One region of the Pseudoalteromonas sp. HL-AS1 genome, then DNA from elsewhere that is predicted to be linked to it. Evidence: predicted binding sites of a transcription regulator. Region 1 holds the regulator's gene; the other holds the start of a gene.
The links. Region 1 encodes NrdR, which represses ribonucleotide reductase genes. Its sites were predicted from a motif close to AAACACNANATNTNGTGTTT; they were not measured.
Positions count from the first base shown of each region.

Region 2: nrdA (class 1a ribonucleoside-diphosphate reductase subunit alpha) is a predicted target of NrdR. The motif match lies at 6,237-6,256, and genes of this name have one in related genera.

Region 1 is NZ_CP133569.1:2,831,634-2,842,849, forward strand. It holds gene RB214_RS13150 (diguanylate cyclase domain-containing protein) at 1-1,516, opposite strand, end outside; gene RB214_RS13155 (phosphatidylglycerophosphatase A) at 1,554-2,039, opposite strand; gene thiL (thiamine-phosphate kinase) at 2,036-3,010, opposite strand; gene nusB (transcription antitermination factor NusB) at 3,057-3,467, opposite strand; gene ribE (6,7-dimethyl-8-ribityllumazine synthase) at 3,483-3,947, opposite strand; gene ribBA (bifunctional 3,4-dihydroxy-2-butanone-4-phosphate synthase/GTP cyclohydrolase II) at 4,048-5,160, opposite strand; gene RB214_RS13180 (riboflavin synthase) at 5,190-5,843, opposite strand; gene ribD (bifunctional diaminohydroxyphosphoribosylaminopyrimidine deaminase/5-amino-6-(5-phosphoribosylamino)uracil reductase RibD) at 5,860-6,993, opposite strand; gene nrdR (transcriptional regulator NrdR) at 7,160-7,609, opposite strand; gene glyA (serine hydroxymethyltransferase) at 7,885-9,141, opposite strand; gene thrC (threonine synthase) at 9,412-10,695, opposite strand; gene thrB (homoserine kinase) at 10,707-11,216, opposite strand, start outside.
Region 2 is NZ_CP133569.1:1,702,590-1,713,805, reverse strand. It holds gene aroA (3-phosphoshikimate 1-carboxyvinyltransferase) at 1-460, opposite strand, end outside; gene serC (3-phosphoserine/phosphohydroxythreonine transaminase) at 460-1,542, opposite strand; gene gyrA (DNA topoisomerase (ATP-hydrolyzing) subunit A) at 1,701-4,400, opposite strand; gene ubiG (bifunctional 2-polyprenyl-6-hydroxyphenol methylase/3-demethylubiquinol 3-O-methyltransferase UbiG) at 4,577-5,287, shown strand; gene RB214_RS07995 (HAD family hydrolase) at 5,287-5,967, shown strand; gene nrdA (class 1a ribonucleoside-diphosphate reductase subunit alpha) at 6,376-8,658, shown strand; gene nrdB (class Ia ribonucleoside-diphosphate reductase subunit beta) at 8,724-9,854, shown strand; gene yfaE (class I ribonucleotide reductase maintenance protein YfaE) at 9,854-10,126, shown strand; gene RB214_RS07975 (HAMP domain-containing sensor histidine kinase) at 10,216-11,216, opposite strand, start outside.

The DNA of each region.
Region 1 (11,216 bases):
ATGCGCTTTCAAGTGTTGTTTGGTCGCCAATTTTTTCAATGCCACGGTCTGTAAAGTAATATGCGCCTTTACTAGTACCAATCACACCAAAGTTTGTTTTATCTAATACGTAGGTAATAAACTTACTACCTAAAAAAGCGTTATAAGCAAAAGGCGTTAAACCAGCATAATTTAATCGATATAAACCGCGTCCGGTACCAATCCAAAAGCCGCCTTTACTAGAGCGACTTATTGCAAATACCGGATTATCGCGAAGTGCTCGACCAGGGACGGTGTAAAGTGTCTTGTTTTCAAAAACAAATAAGCCGCGCCCTGTGGCTATATATAATCGCTCACCATCAAATTGTAGATCGTGTACTGATGCGTATCCATATTTACTACTTGGGACTAAATTAATAAAACTTTTATCTAAATCGAAATAACCAATACCGCTTTTATTCGCAACCCACAGTTTACCATCGGGTGCTTGGCTAATAGCCATAACAGATTCGGTCATGTTTGAAACTGCTGAATGCCTCTCTACTCGCCCTTCATGAGCAAGCCACAAGCCTTCACTAAAGCTTGCTAACCAAACGTTATTTTTATCATCTCTAAAAATATCAGCAAACCATATACTTTGATCAAGTTGGCTAGGCTCTACCCATTGCCACTCACCGGTTTTATCTCTGAATAATAAGCGTCCATAGGTCGATACCCACAAGCCACCATCGGTATCACTCATAAACTTATAAACGGCTGAGTTATTTGCATTAGGTAAAGGAAAAGGTCTTAGCTCGTCATCTAAATCTAAAAAGTATGCACCTAGCTCAGAAGCTATATACAAATTACCATTTAAAAATGATAAATCGTGCACGATAGTTTGCGCTAAGCGCTCTGGTAAAGATATTTTTGCGGTAAGCTCTAAACGTAGTTTAGAAAAATCTGATGAGTTTTTTGTAAGGCGTAATAAATGACGATCATTAACCAGCCAAATGCCTTCAGGAGAGAGTGCCATTTGGCTAACAGAGCCAACTATTTGTGTGATCACAGTAGCATTAACAATAGGTAGAGGACCATTTACTTCAGTGCGTAAATCAACTTGCCCTCTATCTACATAGTATAAGCCGTTGGCCGCAATCCATATGCTACCTTTAGAGTCCTCAAGAATATCCCTCACTGGACCTTTAATATTAAATTCTTGTGCTGCAAATGTGGCTGGGTTAATAACTACCAAGCCACTTTTAGTGCCTACCCATAACAAACCACTAGAATCGACTAAAAGCTTATTAACGCCGTTACTAGGCAAGAATGGACTATTTTGCGTGTTGTAATTTGTAAATGTTGTACCATCAAAACGGCTTAAACCAAATTGCGTACCAAGCCACATATAGCCTTGCTGATCTTGCACAACACTTTTAAGTGATTGCGACGGTAGGCCATCTTTTATATTCCATTGCTTAACTACGTAATCAGTAATTGAAGCCCAACTTGGCGTCGCGCACAACATAAGTACACAAACCAGTAAAAATCGCATCATATTGCTGCCACCTAGTTAAACAAATCAAATATAAAAATTAAAAGGACAGTAAACCCACTTTTATTAACGCTTGTAAACATATAAGCGAAAAAATACCCGCAAGTATATCATCGGCCATTATACCTAAACCGCCATGTACTCGTTTGTCTAGCATACGGATTGGGCCGGGTTTTGCTATATCAAAAAAGCGAAATAACAAAAAACCTACGAGTAATGTTTGCCAGCTAAGTGCTGCGCCAATCATAGTGATGTAATAACCCGCCACTTCATCCCATACAATAGCAGGATGATCGTGTACGCCTAAATCATCAGCCGTTTTACCGCACGCCCATATACCAAATATACTGATCACAACGGCAAATACAATTTGCAGCCATAACGGATAATACATGGTCATAAAAATGAATGGCAAGGCAGCAAACGTACCAAATGTACCGGGCGCTTTAGGGGCAAGCCCTGTCCCAAAGCCCAGACCAAAAAACTGATGTGGACGCTTTAAATTAAACTTGCGGTTATTGTTCAAACCAGCTCCTTTGCAAAGTGCTCAAAACCCTGCGGTTCAAAATCAAACTTTTCACCGTTGTGTAAAAGCTCAATTTGGCCATCGCCACTTTTAACTTGGCCAATGCATGTTGCATCTACACCATACTGGCGTAGCTTTATTTCTAACATACTTTTATTGCTATCAGGGACCGTAAAAATTAATTCGTAATCATCACCGTAACTGAGAATAAATGGCAGCTGCTGATTAAAATCAAGGCTTGCTTGCATCGCATCTGAAGTTGGAATACTTTCAATATTCACCACTGCATTTACTTGTGACATATCGAGTATATGACTTAAATCAGCGATTAAGCCGTCCGACACATCAATAGCCGATGATGCTAGGCCTCGTAATACCTGCCCTGCAGCAACACGTGGGGTTGGAAAGTCAAAGCGTTTATTTACGTACTTTAAATGCTCTGGCTCAATATTTATACCTTGCTTGCGAGACTCAATTGCAAGTCCAGCGTCACCTAGCGGACCCGTAACATAAATCCAATCACCCACTTTTGCGCCACTACGACGAAGTGCAGTACCTTCGGGTACAGTCCCTTTCGCACAAATAGTGATGGTTAATGGACCCTGAGTTGTATCGCCACCTATAATCTGCACATTAAAATATTCAGCAATTTCATGCATGCCATCAGTAAACTCTTCAATCCACTGTGGGTCAATACTTGGCAAAGTTAACGCAACTGAAACCCAAGTTGGCTCAGCGCCCATGGCCGCTAAATCACTTAAATTAACAGCAAGCGCTCTGTGACCTAATACACGAGGGGAAATATCATCAAAAAAGTGTACGCCAGCAACAAGAGTGTCTGTTGTAACGGCAAGTTGGCAGTTTTGTGGAACGGTTACTAAAGCGCAATCATCCCCTATACCTAGGTTTACATCACGACGGGTGATACCGCGACCTTTAAAGTAGCGGTTAATTAATTCAAATTCCTTCATACACAAAAAAGCCGGCCTATGCCGGCTCCCCTCTTTAACGGTTTACTTACTTGCGTAAATGCTTAACAGCTTTATCAAGTACACCGTTTACAAATTTATGGCTGTCTTCAGCGCCAAAAATTTTGGCCAGTTCAATACCTTCGTTAATAGCAACTTTATAAGGTACGTCTTCACGGAACTTAAGCTCATAGCTGCTTAAACGTAAAATTGCACGCTCAACCATATCTAAGTCATCAAACGGACGTGTTAAATGTGGTGATACAGCTTCGTCTAGTTGCTTGTAATTTACAGCAACACCCGTCGCTAGATCTTTAAAGTATTCAACATCAATTTTAGTAACGTCTGTTTCGATCAACATTTGTTGTTCGATATCGGCAATTAAATTGCCACTTATTTGCCAAGAATAAACGGCTTGGAGTGCTAAGATACGTGCTTTACGTCTTGCTGCTGGTTTCACAAAAATTCCTTAAACTTAAATTTTATCTAACACATTAACCATTTCAAGCGCGCCTAAAGCAGCTTCGCCGCCTTTATTGCCCATTTTGGTGCCAGCACGCTCAATTGCTTGTTCAATGCTTTCTGTGGTTAATACGCCAAATGCAACCGGGATATCATACTCAAGTGATACTTGCGCAAGACCTTTGTTTGATTCGCCAGCAACTAGGTCAAAGTGTGGTGTACCACCTCTGATCACTACGCCTAATGCGATGATTGCATCATACTCTTTTTTTGCCGCAACGCGTTTAGCCGCTAAAGGTAATTCTACCGCGCCTGGCACATAAATAACGGTAATGTCGTCATCTGATACGCCACCTGTGCGTTTTAGCTCATCAACAGCACCTGCAAGGAGGCTGCTACCAATAAAGTCATTAAAACGAGAAATGACAATGGCAAATTTTTTGCCTGGAGCGTACTTATTACCTTCAATAATTTTCATTTGATAACCCTAAAAATAAGTTCAAGCGGTTGCGATTGCGCAAAAATTGCTGCGCATCATACCATAAAAATAAAATAATAGCCTAGTTTAAGCGTGATGCTTATTGTGGCTCAACGTAATCAACTACTTCTAAATGAAAGCCCGAAAGTGCATGGTACTTTTTAGGGCGACTCATTAATCGCATTTGTTTAATTCCAAGATCGGCAAGTATTTGCGAACCTACGCCAACAGTACGAGATGTACCTTTGAATTTACGTGGCGTAACGCTTTCGCCAGCATCAGCTGCTGCAAATGCTTTCACAGTTGCCTCTAGCTCTTCAGTGCTTTCTTGCTTACCTAAAATAACTAAAGCACCTTCATTTTTAGCGATATAAGCCATTGCTTCTGAAAGGCCCCAGCTACGGTCAGCACTTCTGTCTGAAAGTAGAATATCGTTAAAGGTACTTTGCAAATGTACACGTACATTTGTCGGCTCTTGATCTTTTATATCGCCTTTGAGCAATACGTAATGTAATTGACCGTCAATTGTGTCTTTGTAAGTAACTAAATCAAATTCACCATGAACAGTTGGTAACATACATTTTGCCACTTGCTCAATTGTTGTTTCGTTTAAGTTGCGGTATTCGATTAAATCAGCAATGGTGCCAATTTTAATATCGTGCTCTTTCGCAAAAACTTCTAAATCAGGGCGACGTGCCATAGTGCCGTCAGCATTAAGTATTTCAACAATAACAGATGATGCTTCAAGTCCAGCTAAACGCGCTAAATCACAGCCAGCTTCAGTGTGTCCTGCGCGAGTTAATACGCCACCAGGTTGCGCCATAATAGGAAAAATATGTCCAGGCTGAACAATATCACTTGGGACTGCGCCTTTAGCTATAGCCGCTTGCACTGTACGTGCTCTGTCTGCTGCTGAAATACCGGTTGTAACACCTTTTGATGCTTCTATCGACATTGTAAAGTTAGTCGAAAATGCTGCACCATTGTTTTTAACCATTAACGGTAAATCAAGTTGCTCGCAACGCTCTTGCGTCATGGTTAAACAAATTAAACCACGGCCATGGGTAGCCATGAAATTAATCGCTTCTGCGCTAATATGCTCAGCTGCTATTATTAAATCGCCTTCATTTTCTCTATCTTCATCATCCATTAAAATAACCATTTTACCGGCTTTAATATCGTCGATGATTTCTTGCGCGCTGTGTAAATTCATAAATTTGCTCGTGTAAGTTGTCAGTTTCGTTATTTAATAAAACCCGCTTTAGCGAGTAAGCTCATCGAAATATCAGAGCCCGTTGGTTGCTCTGCACCCTTTATAAGGCGCTCTAAATAACGTGCAATTTGATCGACTTCTAAATTAACTTGAGTACCTACTTTAAAATGAGCAATTGTGGTTTGCTCACTCGTGTGTGGGACAATTGTTAATTTGAATTTATTACCCTCTACAGCGTTTACTGTCAGGCTTATACCATCAATACATACCGAACCTTTGTACGGAATGTATTTCATTAAATTTTCGTCAGTTGTAAGCCAATATTCTGTTGCTCTGGCGTTTGCTGTAATACTTGTAATCGTTGCGATACCATCAACATGGCCAGATACTAAATGACCGCCTAAACGAGAAACAGGTTGCATGGCTTTTTCAAGATTTACCGTTTGTCCTAAAGCATAGTGAGCAAAACCGGTCAAACTAATCGTCTCATTAGATAAATCCGCACTAAAACCATCAATATGTTTATCAACTACAGTTAAGCAAACACCATTAGTTGCAATGCTGTCACCTAACTTTACGTCTGTCATATCAAGATCAGCACTTTGGATACGAATGGCTAAGTCGCCTTGTTTTTTTTGTAATAAAGCAATTTTGCCTGTGGCTTCTATTATCCCAGTAAACATAGCACTACTCTTTTTATTAAGTGATTTTAATGAGTTTTGACGCGGTGATACGTAAATCGTCACCAATGCGCGCACATTCATTAAATGTTAAATCAACGGTGTTTTGCATACTCGTCAATTCAGGAAAATTAACTAAACTTTTTGCATCATGGCCCATTAGTTTAGGCGCTAAATAAAAAACAAACTCGTCAACTAAATTAAGCTCTGTCATTTTACCAGCAAGTGTTGCGCCAGCTTCAAGCCAAACATTATTAAACTGCAGTTGCCCAAGTTTTTCTAAAACGGCTTGTAAATCAACTTTACCGTTACTTTCACTGACTTCAATATGCTTTACAAAATGCGGCCATTGCAATGATTTATCAACCTTAGTCGTAAATATTATTACATCACTTTGGATTTCAAATAAAGCAAGGTCAGGTGTTAAACGGTTTTGAGAGTCAATTATAACACGCACGGGCTGGCGAAGCGGCAAATCAGTAGGCAGTGTGCAAGGCAGCTCACTTAGTCGCACATTAAGTTTAGCATCATCGACTAACACTGTATCGGCACCGGTTAAAATAGCGCAGCTTTTCGCTCGGTATAATTGTACGTCTTGTCGAGCAGCAGGGCTTGTGATCCACTTACTTTGCCCATTTTTAAGCGCTGTTTTACCATCAATACTCGCTGCCATTTTGCAAATCACATAAGGTAGGCCTTGCTCCATACGCTTAAAAAAGCCAACGTTAAGTGCGCGAGCTTGTGATCCGAGTAACCCGTAAGCAACGTCAATACCCGCGTCGCTCAGTATTTTAAGGCCTTTGCCAGCAACTTGTGGATTTGTATCAACCATAGCAGCAATTACTTTTACCACACCGGCAGCTTTTAAGCCTTCGGCGCACGGTGGCGTACGGCCATAATGACTACACGGTTCAAGCGTTACATAAGCCGTTGCACCTTGTGCATTTTTTCCAGCGACAGCCAGTGCATTTACTTCAGCATGGCCTTGACCTGCTAATTGATGAAAACCCTCACCAATTATTTGATTATTTTTAACTAATACACAGCCAACATTAGGGTTAGGTGTGGTAGTAAACCGACCTTTTTTGGCAAGTTCTATGGCGCGTGCCATATACATTTCATCATGTTCAGTAAAAGTAATTTGGTTAAGCATTTATTATACCAATTGCGTTAAATAAGTGGTCCATTATAGCGCTAAGAAAATAGCGCAATAACAAGGCGAAAATTATGACATATAGTTGTTCTATATGAATAATTTTTAACGCAGTGAGTGCGCTATTTAATGCGATAGAATGATCATATTTTTAATAAAATTGGTATTACTCCCCTAAACGGGCAATTTCTTCGCCAAATTCGCGTATATCTTCAAACGATCGATAAACAGAGGCAAATCTTACGTACGCTACTTTATCGAGCTTTTTGAGGGCTTCCATAATGCACTCACCCACCAAATGGCTTGAAATTTCTCGCTCGCCTGTAGCACGCAACTGCGATTTTATTATATTCACTACTTCGTCTACTTGCTCTGTGCTCACTGGGCGTTTTTCGAGTGCGCGATTTAAGCCATTTAATAATTTATCTTCGTTAAATGGTTCGCGGCTGCCGTCTTGTTTAATAACACGAGGCATAACCAGTTCAGCGCCTTCAAATGTAGTAAAGCGCTCGTGGCAGTCGTTGCACTCACGGCGCCTGCGAACTTGGTGGCCTCCGCCGACTAGGCGAGAATCAATAACTTTAGTATCTTTTGCGGTACAAAATGGGCAATGCATAGCTCGGTACTTCCGTTTTAAAACAAAAAAGACCGCTAAATAGCGGTCTTTTATCTTAGCAAAAATTAAGGTCTGTTGCTCTTTCAGGATTTAAATTTGTTTTATCTAGAGCCAATTTAATTGCACTGTGCGATTTATAACCTAATAAACTGAGTCAAAACTCAGCCACAAAGCAAAAACTACTTTTAGAGCCACTTCAAAAACAGCGCAAATTTAATCTCAAAAGATAAACAGCTCCCTAACTGTGGTGCTGTTAATTACTGTTGCTTATAAAATTAAGCGTAAACAGGTAATTTTGCACAAATTGCTTTAACTTTTTCTTTAACTTGCGCCTGTACAGATTCATCAGTGATGTTATCTAGTACGTCACAAATCCAGCCAGCAAGCTCTTTTGATTCTTCTTCTTTGAAACCACGACGAGTGATAGCAGGAGAACCAATACGCAAACCAGATGTTACAAACGGAGAACGTGGATCGTTTGGCACTGAGTTTTTATTAACTGTGATGTTAGCGTTACCAAGAGCTGCATCTGCATCTTTACCAGTAATATCTTTATCGATTAAATCGAGTAGGAATAAGTGGTTTTCAGTTTTGTCAGATACGATTTTGTAGCCGCGCTCTTGCATTACAGCAACCATTGCTTTTGCATTTTTAACAACTTGTGTTTGGTATGTTTTAAACTCTGGTTGAAGCGCTTCTTTAAATGCCACTGCTTTTGCTGCAATAACATGACATAAAGGACCGCCTTGACCACCAGGAAAAACTGCGCTGTTAAGCTTTTTATAGATTGCTTCGTCGCCACATGCAGAGATAATTAAACCACCACGAGGACCAGCAAGTGTTTTATGCGTAGTTGTAGTTACAACATGTGCATGAGGAACTGGGCTTGGGTAAACGCCTGCCGCAATTAAACCTGCAACGTGAGCCATATCAACAAACAGGTAAGCACCTACTTTGTCAGCAATTTCACGGAATTTAGCCCAATCAACAATACCTGAGTACGCTGAGAAACCACCAATAATCATTTTTGGTTTATGCTCAAGTGCTAGTGCTTCAACCTGTGCGTAATCAATTTCGCCCGTTGTTTCATCTAGTCCGTATTGAATTGCATTGTAAAGCTTACCAGAAAAGCTTACGTGTGATCCGTGAGTTAAGTGACCACCATGAGCTAAGCTCATACCAAGTACAGTGTCGCCTGCTTCTAATAGCGCTAGAAAAACAGCAGCATTAGCTTGCGAACCAGCATGTGGTTGTACGTTTGCGTAGTCAGAACCAAATAACTCGTTAGCACGGTCAATTGCTAATTGCTCAACAACATCAACGTGCTCACAACCGCCATAATAACGTTTACCAGGGTAACCTTCTGCGTATTTATTTGTAAGCTGTGAACCCTGCGCTTCTAGTACGCGTGGGCTACAGTAGTTTTCTGAAGCGATTAGTTCAATGTGCTCTTCTTGGCGAGCAGTTTCTTTGTTTATCGCGTCAAATAACTCTGGATCAAAATCCGAAATATTCATGCTACGTTCTAACATTGGGGTCTCCTAGGGCAACGTGTATGGTGTTTTTTTAGAGGCTTTATTGTACGCTTTAAACGACTCTTTGCCTACGCTCTTAAGTTGAGGATATTTAAACAGGGATTGAAACTATTTCACAGACTTTTTAAGATGATATTTTCTTATAAAACCATAACGATTTTAAATGAATGCTATTTCCTACATTTAATTAGTAAATGCAACTCACTAGATTTAATAGCCTAAAGTTATAAAAAAAGGCGGCTTAACCGCCTTTTTGAATTAATTAACTTAGCCAAGTTTAGCAAGTATTTCTGTACGTAATGCGTCGTAATCGGCCTTTATATCGCTTGCTAGGCATGGTTTTGCTAGTGCGTCGCTAAGTGGTTTTGGCATACCTAATTCAATATTTAAAATACCCTCTACGCTTTCTTTAAACTTAGCAGGATGAGCGGTTGCTAAAAAGATACCCGCAGCACCAGGCGCTCGATTTTCAACAAGACCTTGGTACGCAATAGCAGTGTGGGGCTCTGCAACATAACCCGTTTGTTGAATTTTTTTCATCACCAATTGCGTGTCTTCCTCGTTTACGCTAGTTGAATAAAAGTTATCGTAGCTAAACCAGTTATTATCTAACATTGTTTGCACACGCGGCCAGTTGTTTGGCTTACTTACATCCATTGCATTTGAAAGCGACTCAAGTGTTGCGTTTGGCGTCCAGGTTTTATCAAACATAAAGCGCGGCACAGTATCATTTTGGTTGGTTGTTGCACTTAATTTACCTACAGGTAAGCCAATAACCGCACCAATCATTGCAGCACATACATTACCAAAGTTGCCACTTGGCACTGATATATGCGCTGTTGCGCGTTTTTCTTTTGGTAGTTGTGCAATGGCCTCAAAGTAATAACAAACCTGAGCAACTAAACGGCTAATATTAATTGAATTAGCAGAATTAAGCCCAAGTGTTGATTTAACTTCTTCATCTAAAAAGGCATTTTTAACCAACTCTTGGCAATCATCAAAACTGCCATCAACTGCGTAACAATGAATATTGTTACCTAACGTAGTAAATAGCTTTTGCTGAGCAAGTGAAATTTTGCCTTTAGGATATAAGATGACAACATCGATATTCGGCTTGTTATAAAAAGCATGTGCAACGGCTGCACCAGTATCGCCCGATGTTGCGGTTAAAATAGTTACTTTTTCATCTTTATTAAATTGCGCTAAACACTCAGCCATAAAGCGACCACCAAAGTCTTTAAACGCAAGCGTAGGACCATGAAACAACTCTAAGCAGTATGTATTCTCTTCAACTTCTACCAGCTTAACTGGAAAGTTAAATGCATTTTTAACCATTTGTGCCACAGTGTCGCTTGGCAGCTCATCACCAATTAGGTGAGATAATATTTTGCCACTGCGTGTAACAAAGTCCATATCAAGCAATGCATCAACATCGGACAGTGGGGCAAGGGATTCAGGGAAAAACACACCTTGATTACGACCCAAACCTGTTTTTACGGCTTCAACGAACGACACTTTTTGTGAGCTATCTTTTAAATTATGTAATTGCATGACTACCTATCCTATAAAACTGTTAATTGACGCGTGCCGTCGTTATCTAATTTACAAATGTGGCAAAAGCCTTGCTCGTTAATGTAATTTGCCTCTAACCACTGCGCGCATTGCTTTGCAGCTTCAAGTGTTTTACATACACTAAACAAGGTAGGTCCTGCGCCCGAAATACTCACTATTTCAGCGCCCAACGCTGGTAAGCTTGCTTTGGCTTCACTAAAACCTTTAATAAGCGGTGCGCGGTAAGGTTCTGCTATTTCATCTTTCATTATGCTAAGTGCATCGTCAAAACGATTAGTCAACAGTAAGCTACTAAATGTCGATAAACGCTGTGCAAACTCAACACTTGCATGCATGCTCAACTCTTTTGGTAAAACCGAGCGCGCTTTTGCAGTGTTGAGTGAAAAACCAGGGAACGCAGCAACGTAGTACCAATTTTCATCAACAGGCAGTGCAATCGATTTATCAGGGATTAAATCACCTGTTAATTGCAAACCACCTAAATAGCATGGCGTGATGTT
Region 2 (11,216 bases), 1.1 Mb from region 1:
CCACAATTTTAAGTGGTGGGTAGTCTTTGTGCTTTGTATAAGTAACATCACCACCCAATGCTTGCAGCGCGTCAACCAAGTGCCCTATTGGGCGCTCTTCCATACGTGGCTCGCCTATTAGCTCGTACTCACCAGCAACGGCAGCAAGTACTGCCGTTAAAGGTCTATAAGCAGTACCCGCATTACCTAAAAACAATGGCTCAGTCGGTGTATTAAACACACCACTAACACCCTCTACGGTGGCTACAGTGCGTTCATCATTTAAAGTTACATTTACACCTAATAACTTTAAGGCGCCCAGCATATGGCGTATATCGTCACTATCAAGTAAGTTTTCTACAACGGTAGTACCGCTTGCAAGTGCTGCTAATAATAAAATTCTGTTCGATAGACTCTTTGAACCTGGTAGGGTTACTGTGCCATTTACTCTAGAAATAGGTTCTAAACGAAGCTGCTCCATTAGCTGTGCTCCTTTGCAAAAGCAGCCATAAAGTCTACAAGTGCTTGAACACCTTCAATAGGCATTGCGTTATAAATACTTGCGCGCATACCGCCCACAATTCTGTGGCCTTCAAGAGCAAGTAACCCTGCATCTTTAGACTGAGCAACAAACTTATCATTTAAGCTTTCATCATTAAGCCAAAACGGAACATTCATACGTGAACGGCAATGTTTAGCTACTTTATTGGTATAAAAGCTCGATTCATCAATAAAGTCATAAAGTAGCTGCGCTTTAGCAATATTTTGAACTTCCATCGCTTTTACGCCACCATTACTTTCAAGCCATTGAAATACTTCAGCAGCTAAATACCAAGCAAATGTAGGAGGCGTGTTAAACATGCTGCCTTGTTTTGCTTCTAATGCGTAATCTAAAATGCCTGGCTTAGGTAAGCCTTCACGCTCAAGTAATGTTTTACGAACAATAACGATTGATATGCCCGACGGGCCGATATTTTTTTGCGCACCAGCGTAAATTAAATCAAATTTATTAACGTCTATTTCGCGTGATAAAATAGTTGACGACATATCAGCAACGATCGGTGCAGTTGGGTGGCTTGGTACATCAAAAATTTCTAAGCCGTCAACCGTTTCGTTAGGGCAATAGTGAATGTAAGATGCATCTTCTGGTAACACCCAATCAGCAACCTGTTTAATAGAAAACTCGCCATTGTCATCATTACGCACATCAATAGAGGTTGCTTGAGTAAACTTGTTGGCCTCGTCTGTTGCACTTTTTGACCACACGCCGTTTTCGCAATAAACCGCAACTTTGCCTTCTTGGTGTAAATTTAATGGCACAGCACTAAACTGACCACGACCACCGCCATGCATAAACAGCACTTCAAATTCATCACTGATATTCATTAGACGACGAAGGCTGGCTTCACATTTAGCTGTAAGGGCTAAAAACTCTTTGCTACGATGGCTTATTTCCATCACAGACACACCTAAATCTTGCCAATCTAGAAACTCTTTTTGTGCTTTTTTCATAACCGCTTGCGGAAGCATAGCTGGCCCCGCACAAAAATTATATTTACTCATTACCTTTGCCTCATTCCAGTAATTTAACTACTAAGCATGAACGCTCAATACCCACTCACTAAACCTTTGAGTTTTAGTGAGTGAATATAACTTCACACCCTATTAATTTTTTTCAACAACATTAAAAAAAGCGGCCAAGGCCGCTTTTTCAATATCAATTATTCTGAAGGAGGATTATCATCCGCTACTTCATCAATAACCGTATCTACAGTTTCAACGTCTTCAATATCAATCAAGTCACTTTCTGTAACTTCAATCTCTTCTATACGTTGTAAACCAACTACTTGCTCTTCGTCAATAGTTCTGATCAAAATAACACCTTGGGTGTTACGTCCAACCGTAGAAACTTCATTAACGCGAGTACGTACTAAGGTACCACGATTTGAAATAATCATGATTTCGTCGTTGTCATCAACTTGTACAGCACCAACAACAGCACCGTTACGCTCACTCACCTTAATAGATACAACACCCTGTGTTGCACGGCTCTTAGATGGGTAATCTTCAAGTTGTGTACGCTTACCGTAACCATTTTCAGTTACCGTTAAAATAGCACCGTCAGTTTTTGGTACAATTAACGATACTACGCGTTGATCATCGGCCATTTTAATACCACGAACACCTGTAGCAGTACGACCCATTGGGCGAACACCTTTGAAGCGAATCTCAGGGTTACCTTCTTCGTCTAATACTGGGTTACCGTTTTCATCAACAACTGTTGTTTCTTCAGCTTCTTTAAAGCGTACAACTTTACCTGCATCAGTGAACAACATAATTTCGTTGCTACCATCGGTAATATCAACACCAATCAAGCTATCGCCATCATTTAAGTTAACAGCAATAATACCGCTTGCACGTTGACGGCTGTAAGCCGTTAATGGTGTTTTCTTAACTGTACCAAACGCTGTTGCCATAAAGATGTATTTATCTTCTGCGTACTCGCGTACTGGCAATATAGCAGTAATACGTTCATCAGCTTCAAGTGGTAACAAGTTAACAATTGGCTTACCGCGCGCTGCACGACTCGCTAGTGGTAACTGATACACTTTAAGCCAATATAAACGACCGGCCGTAGAGAAACACAATATAGTATCGTGTGTATTTGCAACTAATAGACGCTCAATGAAATCTTCATCTTTCATCTTCGTTGCTGACTTACCTTTACCACCACGACGCTGTGCTTCGTAATCAGACAATGCCTGATACTTCACATACCCTTCGTGAGAAAGCGTTACGACTACGTTTTCTTCAGTAATTAAGTCTTCAAGGCTGATATCGTGAGCAGCTGCATTAATTTCAGTGCGACGCTCATCACCATATTGCTCTTTAATTTCAACTAGCTCGTCACGAATAACTTCCATTAAACGCTCAGGAGTTGCCAAAATATAAAGTAGTTCAGCAATTAGTTCTAATAACGCTTGGTATTCGGTTAAGATTTTTTCGTGTTCAAGACCTGTTAGCTTATGTAAACGCAAATCAAGAATTGCTTGAGCTTGTTGCTCAGAGATATAATATTGACCATCGCGAATACCAAGTTCGCTTGCTAACCAATCTGGACGAGCAACATTATCTTCACCTGCTTTTTCAAGCATACCTTGTACATTACCTAATTCCCACGGACGCGCTGTTAAAGCAATTTTAGCTTCAGCAGGTGTAGGGGATTTACGAATAAGTTCGATAATTGGGTCAATGTTTGCAAGCGCAATCGCTAAGCCTTCAAGCGTGTGTGCACGGTCACGGGCTTTACGTAAATCAAATACTGTACGACGAGTTACTACTTCACGACGGTGAATAATAAACTCTTCTAACATTTCTTTTAAATTGAAACATTTAGGTTGGTTATTAATTAGCGCAACCATATTCATACCAAACACAGTTTGTAACTGAGTTTGTGAATACAAGTTGTTTAAAATAACTTCGCCTACGTCACCACGTTTAATTTCAATAACGATACGCATACCGTCTTTATCTGATTCATCACGTAGCGCACTAATACCTTCAATTTTCTTATCTTTAACCAGCTCAGCAATTTTTTCAATTAAACGAGCTTTATTAACCTGATAAGGAATTTCGTGAACGATGATTGTTTCACGGCCTGTTTTTTCATCGGTTTCGATGTCGGCGCGTGCACGCATGTACACTTTACCACGGCCAGTTAAGTAGGCTTGTTCAATACCCTTCTTACCGTTGATAATTGCAGCCGTTGGGAAATCAGGACCAGGGATATAATCCATTAACTCTAAAATAGTTAAATCTGGATTTTGAATAAGTGCCAAACAACCATTTACAACTTCAGTTAAGTTATGTGGTGGTATATTTGTAGCCATACCTACTGCAATACCTGACGAACCATTCACTAATAAATTAGGAACTTTCGTTGGTAAAACATCAGGGATGAACTCAGTGCCATCGTAGTTAGGAACGAAATCAACCGTTTCTTTTTCAAGATCGGCTAATAACTCATGCGACATTTTAGCCATACGTACTTCTGTATAACGCATTGCCGCTGCTGAATCACCATCAACCGAACCGAAGTTACCTTGGCCATCTACTAGCATATAACGCAGTGAGAATGGCTGAGCCATACGAACTATCGTGTCATAAACTGCACTGTCGCCGTGTGGGTGGTATTTACCGATTACGTCACCGACCACACGGGCCGATTTTTTGTAAGGCTTGTTCCAGTCATTACTAAGCTCGTTCATTGCAAACAAAACGCGGCGATGAACAGGTTTTAAGCCGTCACGTACGTCTGGTAATGCACGTCCTACAATTACGCTCATTGCGTAATCTAAGTAGGAGTTTTTTAACTCGTCTTCAATATTGACTGGCAGAATTTCATTGGCGAGATCAGTCATTTGATATCACATTCCTTCAGTATCAGCTCTCAACAACCCGGTATTGGGTATTAAGAGTATTGTTATTATTTCTAACAGCCATGCTATCACAATTAATTTTAATTTACAGGCGCAAAACTTTGCGATTTATCAATTTAGCCCTATATAATGGCCTCAGATTGACGAGGAAGTATTTTATGACCGAACATCAAAATGTAGATCACGCAGAAATAGCAAAATTTGAAGCCATCGCCGAGCGTTGGTGGGACCTAGACGGAGAATTCAAACCTCTTCACGAAATTAACCCGTTACGTTTAGACTTTATAGCAAACAAAACGCAAGGCTTATTCGATAAAGAAACACTCGATGTTGGCTGTGGTGGCGGTATTTTAAGCCAAAGCATGGCGCGCATGGGCGCAAAAGTAACTGGCATCGACATGGGGCAAGAGCCTTTAACTGTTGCTAAGTTGCACAGTTTAGAAACTGGCGTAAATGTAGATTACATAAAAGTGCCAGCAGAAGAGTTTGCATCGCAACACCCAGAGCGCTTTGATGTAATAACCTGTATGGAAATGCTTGAGCACGTTCCCGACCCAGCATCTATCATTCATGCCGTAGCTGCACTTGCCAAACCAGGCGCAGACGTGTTTTTTTCAACCCTAAACAAAACACCTAAGGCATATTTATACGCCATTGTTGGCGCTGAAAAGCTTTTAAAAATGGTCCCTGAAGGTACACACGACCATAAAAAGTTTATAAAACCTGCGCAGCTTATTGCATGGGCAGAGCAAGCGGGTTTAAAAGTTCGTGCAAGTACAGGCCTTTCTTATAATCCACTATCAAAGCAATATACGCTCAATAGTGACGTTAGCGTAAATTACATACTGTACTTTGAGAAGTTAGCTTAATGGCTAACTCTCAAGCCCCCCTCTCCCTTATTGAGTACGATGCATTTTTATTTGATCTAGACGGCACTCTACTCGACACCGCTGATGATTTAGGTGCGGCTTTAAATGCAGTTCTCATTAATAATAAAATAGAGCCTGTTAGTAGTGATGTATACCGCCCTGCGGCATCTAACGGCGCAGGCGCATTATTAGAGACTGGTTTTAAAGAGTTATGGGACACACAACCTCAAAGCGAACTTATTAAGCAATTAGTTGACGAATACGCTGCAAACATAGCAAATCACACGCATTGCTTCAGCGGTGTTGAATCGTTGCTTATTGCCCTTGATCAGAAAAAGATCAAATGGGGGATCATGACTAACAAACCAGGGTTTTTAACTGATCCTTTAGTGGCAGCAATTCCCGCATTGAAAAATGCTAGTGTAGTAATAAGTGGCGACACCTTAGCTGAAGCTAAGCCATCCCCTTTACCGCTGCTATACTGTGCAAAGCTTATGGGAGTGCAACCAAAACGCTGTTTGTACATTGGTGATGCACAGCGAGACATACAAGCAGGCAAAGCCGCAGGTATGCGCACAGCAACGGCACTTTGGGGCTACATACCAAGTATTGATGAAGCCAACAGCTGGAATGCTGATTTTAACTGGCAAAGCCCAATTGATGGTTTTAACCATATATAGTGCCATGTTAATTAATAAACACTATATATTGTGATTGTGTTAGTTTTTACGCAAAGCTTGCTGATAAAAAAAGCAGTCAAAATTTATTTTTAAAATGCGTAAATTTAGCAGATCATTAGTTGATTTTTGCATATTTCAACTTAAATGATTGTTCGAAGGTGAGTGTCTACTAACACAAATACGTTATCCCGAAGTTATCCACAAATAGGGGCAATTATGTCCCTTGCAAAACAACTCAGACCACACTATCTTGTGATCTCTAAATTGAACAACACCAGATATTGTGGCCAAATGTTATTCAATTAAATTCGCAAATATGGCGAAACTTATAATAAATGAGTATATACCTTGCCTCGGCGAGGTATAAAGCATTGGTCAAAATACATAATTCCCAAGGAATACAGGCAAATGAACCAACAGTTATCTGTAAGCAAACGTGACGGGCGTAAAGAGCCTCTTGATCTGGATAAGATCCATCGCGTTATTGAGTGGGCCGCCGAAGGTTTAAACAACGTTTCGGTTTCGCAAGTTGAATTAAAGTCGCACATTCAGTTTTACGACGGTATTCGTACTAAAGACATTCACGAAACCATCATTAAAGCAGCAGCGGATCAGATTTCAAAAGAATCGCCTGATTACCAATACTTAGCTGCACGTTTAGCTGTATTCCATTTACGTAAAAAAGCGTACGGTCAATTTGAGCCACCACGTTTATTTGACCACGTAACAAAAATGGTTGGCGATAAACGCTACGATGCTCATTTACTAGTAGATTATACAGAGCAAGAGTTAGATGAGCTTGATGCATACCTTGATCATTCTCGCGATCTTAACTTTAGCTACGCTGCTGTAAAGCAACTTGAAGGTAAGTATCTCGTTCAAAACCGTGTATCGGGTGAAATATACGAAAGTGCACAGTTTTTATATATTTTAGTTGCAGCAAGCTTATTTTCAGATTACCCACGTGAAACACGTACTGATTACATTAAACGTTTTTACGATGCAGTATCTTTATTTAAAATATCTCTACCAACGCCAATTATGTCGGGTGTACGTACGCCTACTCGCCAATTTAGCTCGTGTGTATTAATTGAATGTGGCGACAGCCTTGATTCAATCAATGCAACGTCGTCAGCTATTGTTAAATACGTTTCACAACGTGCGGGAATTGGTATTAATGCAGGTAGAATACGTGCGCTAGGTAGCCATATTCGTAACGGCGAAGCGTATCACACAGGTTGTATCCCTTTTTATAAGCACTTTCAAACAGCGGTTAAAAGTTGTTCACAAGGTGGTGTACGTGGCGGCGCAGCAACATTATTCTACCCGCTTTGGCATTTAGAAGTAGAGAACCTACTTGTACTTAAAAATAACCGTGGTGTAGATGACAACCGCGTTCGTCACCTAGATTACGGCGTACAGTTTAATAAACTAATGTACTCTCGTTTAATTAAAGATGACTACATTACATTATTTAGCCCATCAGATGTGCCTGGCCTTTATGATGCATTTTTTGAAGACCAAGCTGAGTTTGACGCACTTTACGTTAAATACGAACAAGACGAGTCTATTCGTAAAAAACGCATTAAAGCCATTGAGCTTTTCTCTATGTTTGCGCAAGAGCGTGCAAGTACTGGTCGTATTTATTTACAAAATGTGGATCACTGTAATACACACAGCCCATTTATTTCTAAAGTTGCGCCAATTCGCCAATCTAACTTATGTTTAGAAATTGCATTGCCAACTAAGCCACTTAATAACGTGAATGACGAAGAAGGCGAAATTGCCCTTTGTACACTTTCTGCGTTTAACCTAGGTGCAATAGAGTCACTTGATGAGCTTGAAGAGCTAGCTGAACTTGCAGTACGCGCACTTGATAACTTACTTGATTTCCAAGACTACCCTGTACCGGCTGCTAAAAATGCAACTATGGGTCGTCGTACACTAGGAATAGGCGTAATTAACTACGCATACTACCTAGCTAAAAACGGTAAGCGTTATTCTGATGGCAGTGCTAATGCATTAACACATAAAACCTTTGAAGCTATTCAATATTACTTAATGAAAGCATCAAACGAGCTTGCTAAAGAGCGTGGCGCATGTCCTAAGTTTAACGAGACAACGTATTCACAAGGTATTATGCCAACAGATACGTATAAACGTGATTTAGATAAAATTTGTGATGAGCCACTTCATCTTGATTGGGATACACTACGTGCAAGTATTAAAGAGCACGGTATGCGTAACTCAACACTAAGTGCGTTAATGCCATCAGAAACATCGTCGCAAATCTCTAACGCAACTAACGGTATTGAGCCACCACGTGGGCATATTAGCGTTAAAGCAAGTAAAGACGGTATTTTAAAACAAGTTGTTCCTGAGTATGAGCGTTTAAAAGATCAGTACGAGCTACTATGGGACATTCCATCAAACGATGGTTATCTACAACTTGTTGGCATAATGCAAAAATTTGTTGACCAAACAATTTCTGCAAATACAAATTATGATCCAAACAAGTTCGAAGGCGGTAAAGTACCTATGCAAGTCTTATTAAAAGACTTACTAAGCGCGTACAAACTAGGTGTTAAAACCTTGTATTACCACAATACTCGCGATGGCGCCTCAGATTCACAAGAAGATGCTCCAGAAGTGGAAGATGACGATTGTGAAGGCGGCGCGTGTAAAATATAACTGCTGATTTTTATTTTAAGCGGGCATTTAGCCCGCTTTTTCTGATAGTTTTTTGAGTGATAAACATGTCTTATACTACTTTTAGCCGAAACCATAATAACCAAATGCAAGAGCCAATGTTTTTTGGCCAAACTGTAAACGTATCTCGTTACGACCAACAAAAATACCCAATTTTTGAAAAGTTAATTGAAAAGCAACTGTCTTTCTTTTGGCGTCCTGAGGAAGTAGATGTAAGTAAAGACCGTTTAGACTTTCAAGCATTACCAGATCACGAAAAGCATATATTTTTAAGCAACTTAAAATACCAAACACTGCTTGATAGTGTACAAGGTCGTTCGCCAAACGTGGCTCTACTTCCAATTGTATCGCTACCAGAGCTCGAAACCTGGATAGAAACATGGGCGTTCAGTGAAACAATTCACAGCCGCTCATACACGCATATTATCCGTAACGTAACACAAGCACCTGAGCTTATTTTTGATGACATTGTTAGCAACGATAAAATTAGCGAACGTGCTGATGCCGTAACTAAATACTACGATGACTTAATTAACTCTGTATCGCTTTACAACTTATACGGTGAAGGCAAACACGAGATTAACGGTAAAACAGTTATCATTAATTTATTTGAGCTTAAAAAGAAACTTTACCTGGCTATGATGTCGGTAAATATTCTTGAAGCGATTCGCTTTTACGTAAGCTTTGCATGTTCGTTTGCATTTGCTGAGCGCGAGCTAATGGAAGGTAACGCTAAAATCATCAAGCTAATTGCACGCGATGAAGCACTTCACCTTTCTGGTACTCAGCATATTTTAAACATTATGCAAGACGGTAAGGACGATCCAGAAATGGCGATTGTTGCTGCCCAGTGCCGCGACGAAGCAATTAAAATGTTTGTTGATGCTGCAGAGCAAGAAAAAGAGTGGGCCGAATACTTATTTAAAGATGGTTCGATGATTGGCTTGAATAAACATATTTTATGTCAGTACGTTGAATACATTACCAATGCACGTATGACTGCAATTGGTTTGCCAGCACAGTTTGAAAATAACAGTAACCCTATCCCGTGGATAAACTCGTGGTTAGTGTCTGATAACGTGCAAGTAGCACCACAAGAAGCAGAAATAAGCTCATACCTTGTTGGTCAAATAGACTCTCAAGTTGATGCATCAGAATTTGGTGATTTTGATTTATAATGAGTGACAAGTCTACTGCAAGCATAACGCTTGCAGAAAACAGCCAGTGTATAGAATTTACCACAGGCTGCCCTTCTCTTTTACAGTGCTTAGAGTCCATGAAAATAGACGTCGCATTCCAATGCCGTGAAGGTTACTGCGGCGCTTGTAGAGCAACGTTAGTGTCAGGTAGTGTTGAATATAACGAAGAGCCACTTGCGTTTGTGCGCGAAGGCGAAATACTGTTGTGCTGCTGTAAACCCAATGGCGATATTACTCTGAGCTTTAAATAAACCCGCTAATTAGACTTGCCACTGAAACTTGGGGGTCTTGTATGATGGATGTATATAATTTCTGAACTAGCTTAGTGGAACTATAACATTTAAGTTAATTTAATTTCTACACTACGCCCAGCTTCAAGCTCTTGCATTGTATAGTCAAGTTCAAGTTTTTCTACAATACGCTCTACAATAATCAAACCAATACCGAAACCATGCTGTTTTTCATCCTCGCTTAGTATTTCGTCATTATGATTACTGATCATAAATCCATCTGTATCGATCTCAATCATGACTTGCCCTTTAGCCGTGTTTTGAAAGGCATTGCGAACCAAGTTGTTACAAGCAATTTGCAGCAATGTAGGATGAGTCCTAAAAGTGAGATCATCACCAATAACCAACACTTTCACAGTATCATGACTTAAGTAGAGTTGGTTCTCTGCCACAGACTTACTCATAATTGTTTTTATACTGCAATTTTCTTTTACTAACTCTTTTTCAGTTTCTTTACTTAACCACAGTAAAGCCTCCATTTGATATTTCATATCTTCAATCGCAGTTAACATGCGATTTAACACTCGTCGCTCTTGCGGTTTTAAATCATTCATTATTAACTCTAACAATTCCATATTTGCTGATAACACAGCCACTTGAGTACGAAGTTCATGGCTGCTAAAACGCGCAAATGCATGCTCTTTTTCTAAAATATGGCTAAAAGTATCGAGGCTTTTATTCATGGTTTTCGCAAGGTAATTAATACCACCCGATTTCATTCTCGGCAGAGCAAGCGGTTTACCTGCCGCAATGCTATCTGCCCATTGTGCAAGTTCTGCGACCACAGAGTTAACTCGGGCGATTTGAAATAATTGAAACATAAACAAGGCGATTATCATTGTAGTGGCAGTTATAATTGCTGGTTGCATCTTATCGGTTAGATAAGTTTTTAACTCAAGGTCATTAAAGCGCGTATTGTTATGATAGTACGCATAATAATCACGACCCTCATGGCTAATTCGGTAAATAAGAATGATTTCAGAGACCGTCCATAGCCCACCAAACTGATTAATATACAAATTCACTTTCCCAGTATTAATTTGCGGCTCAG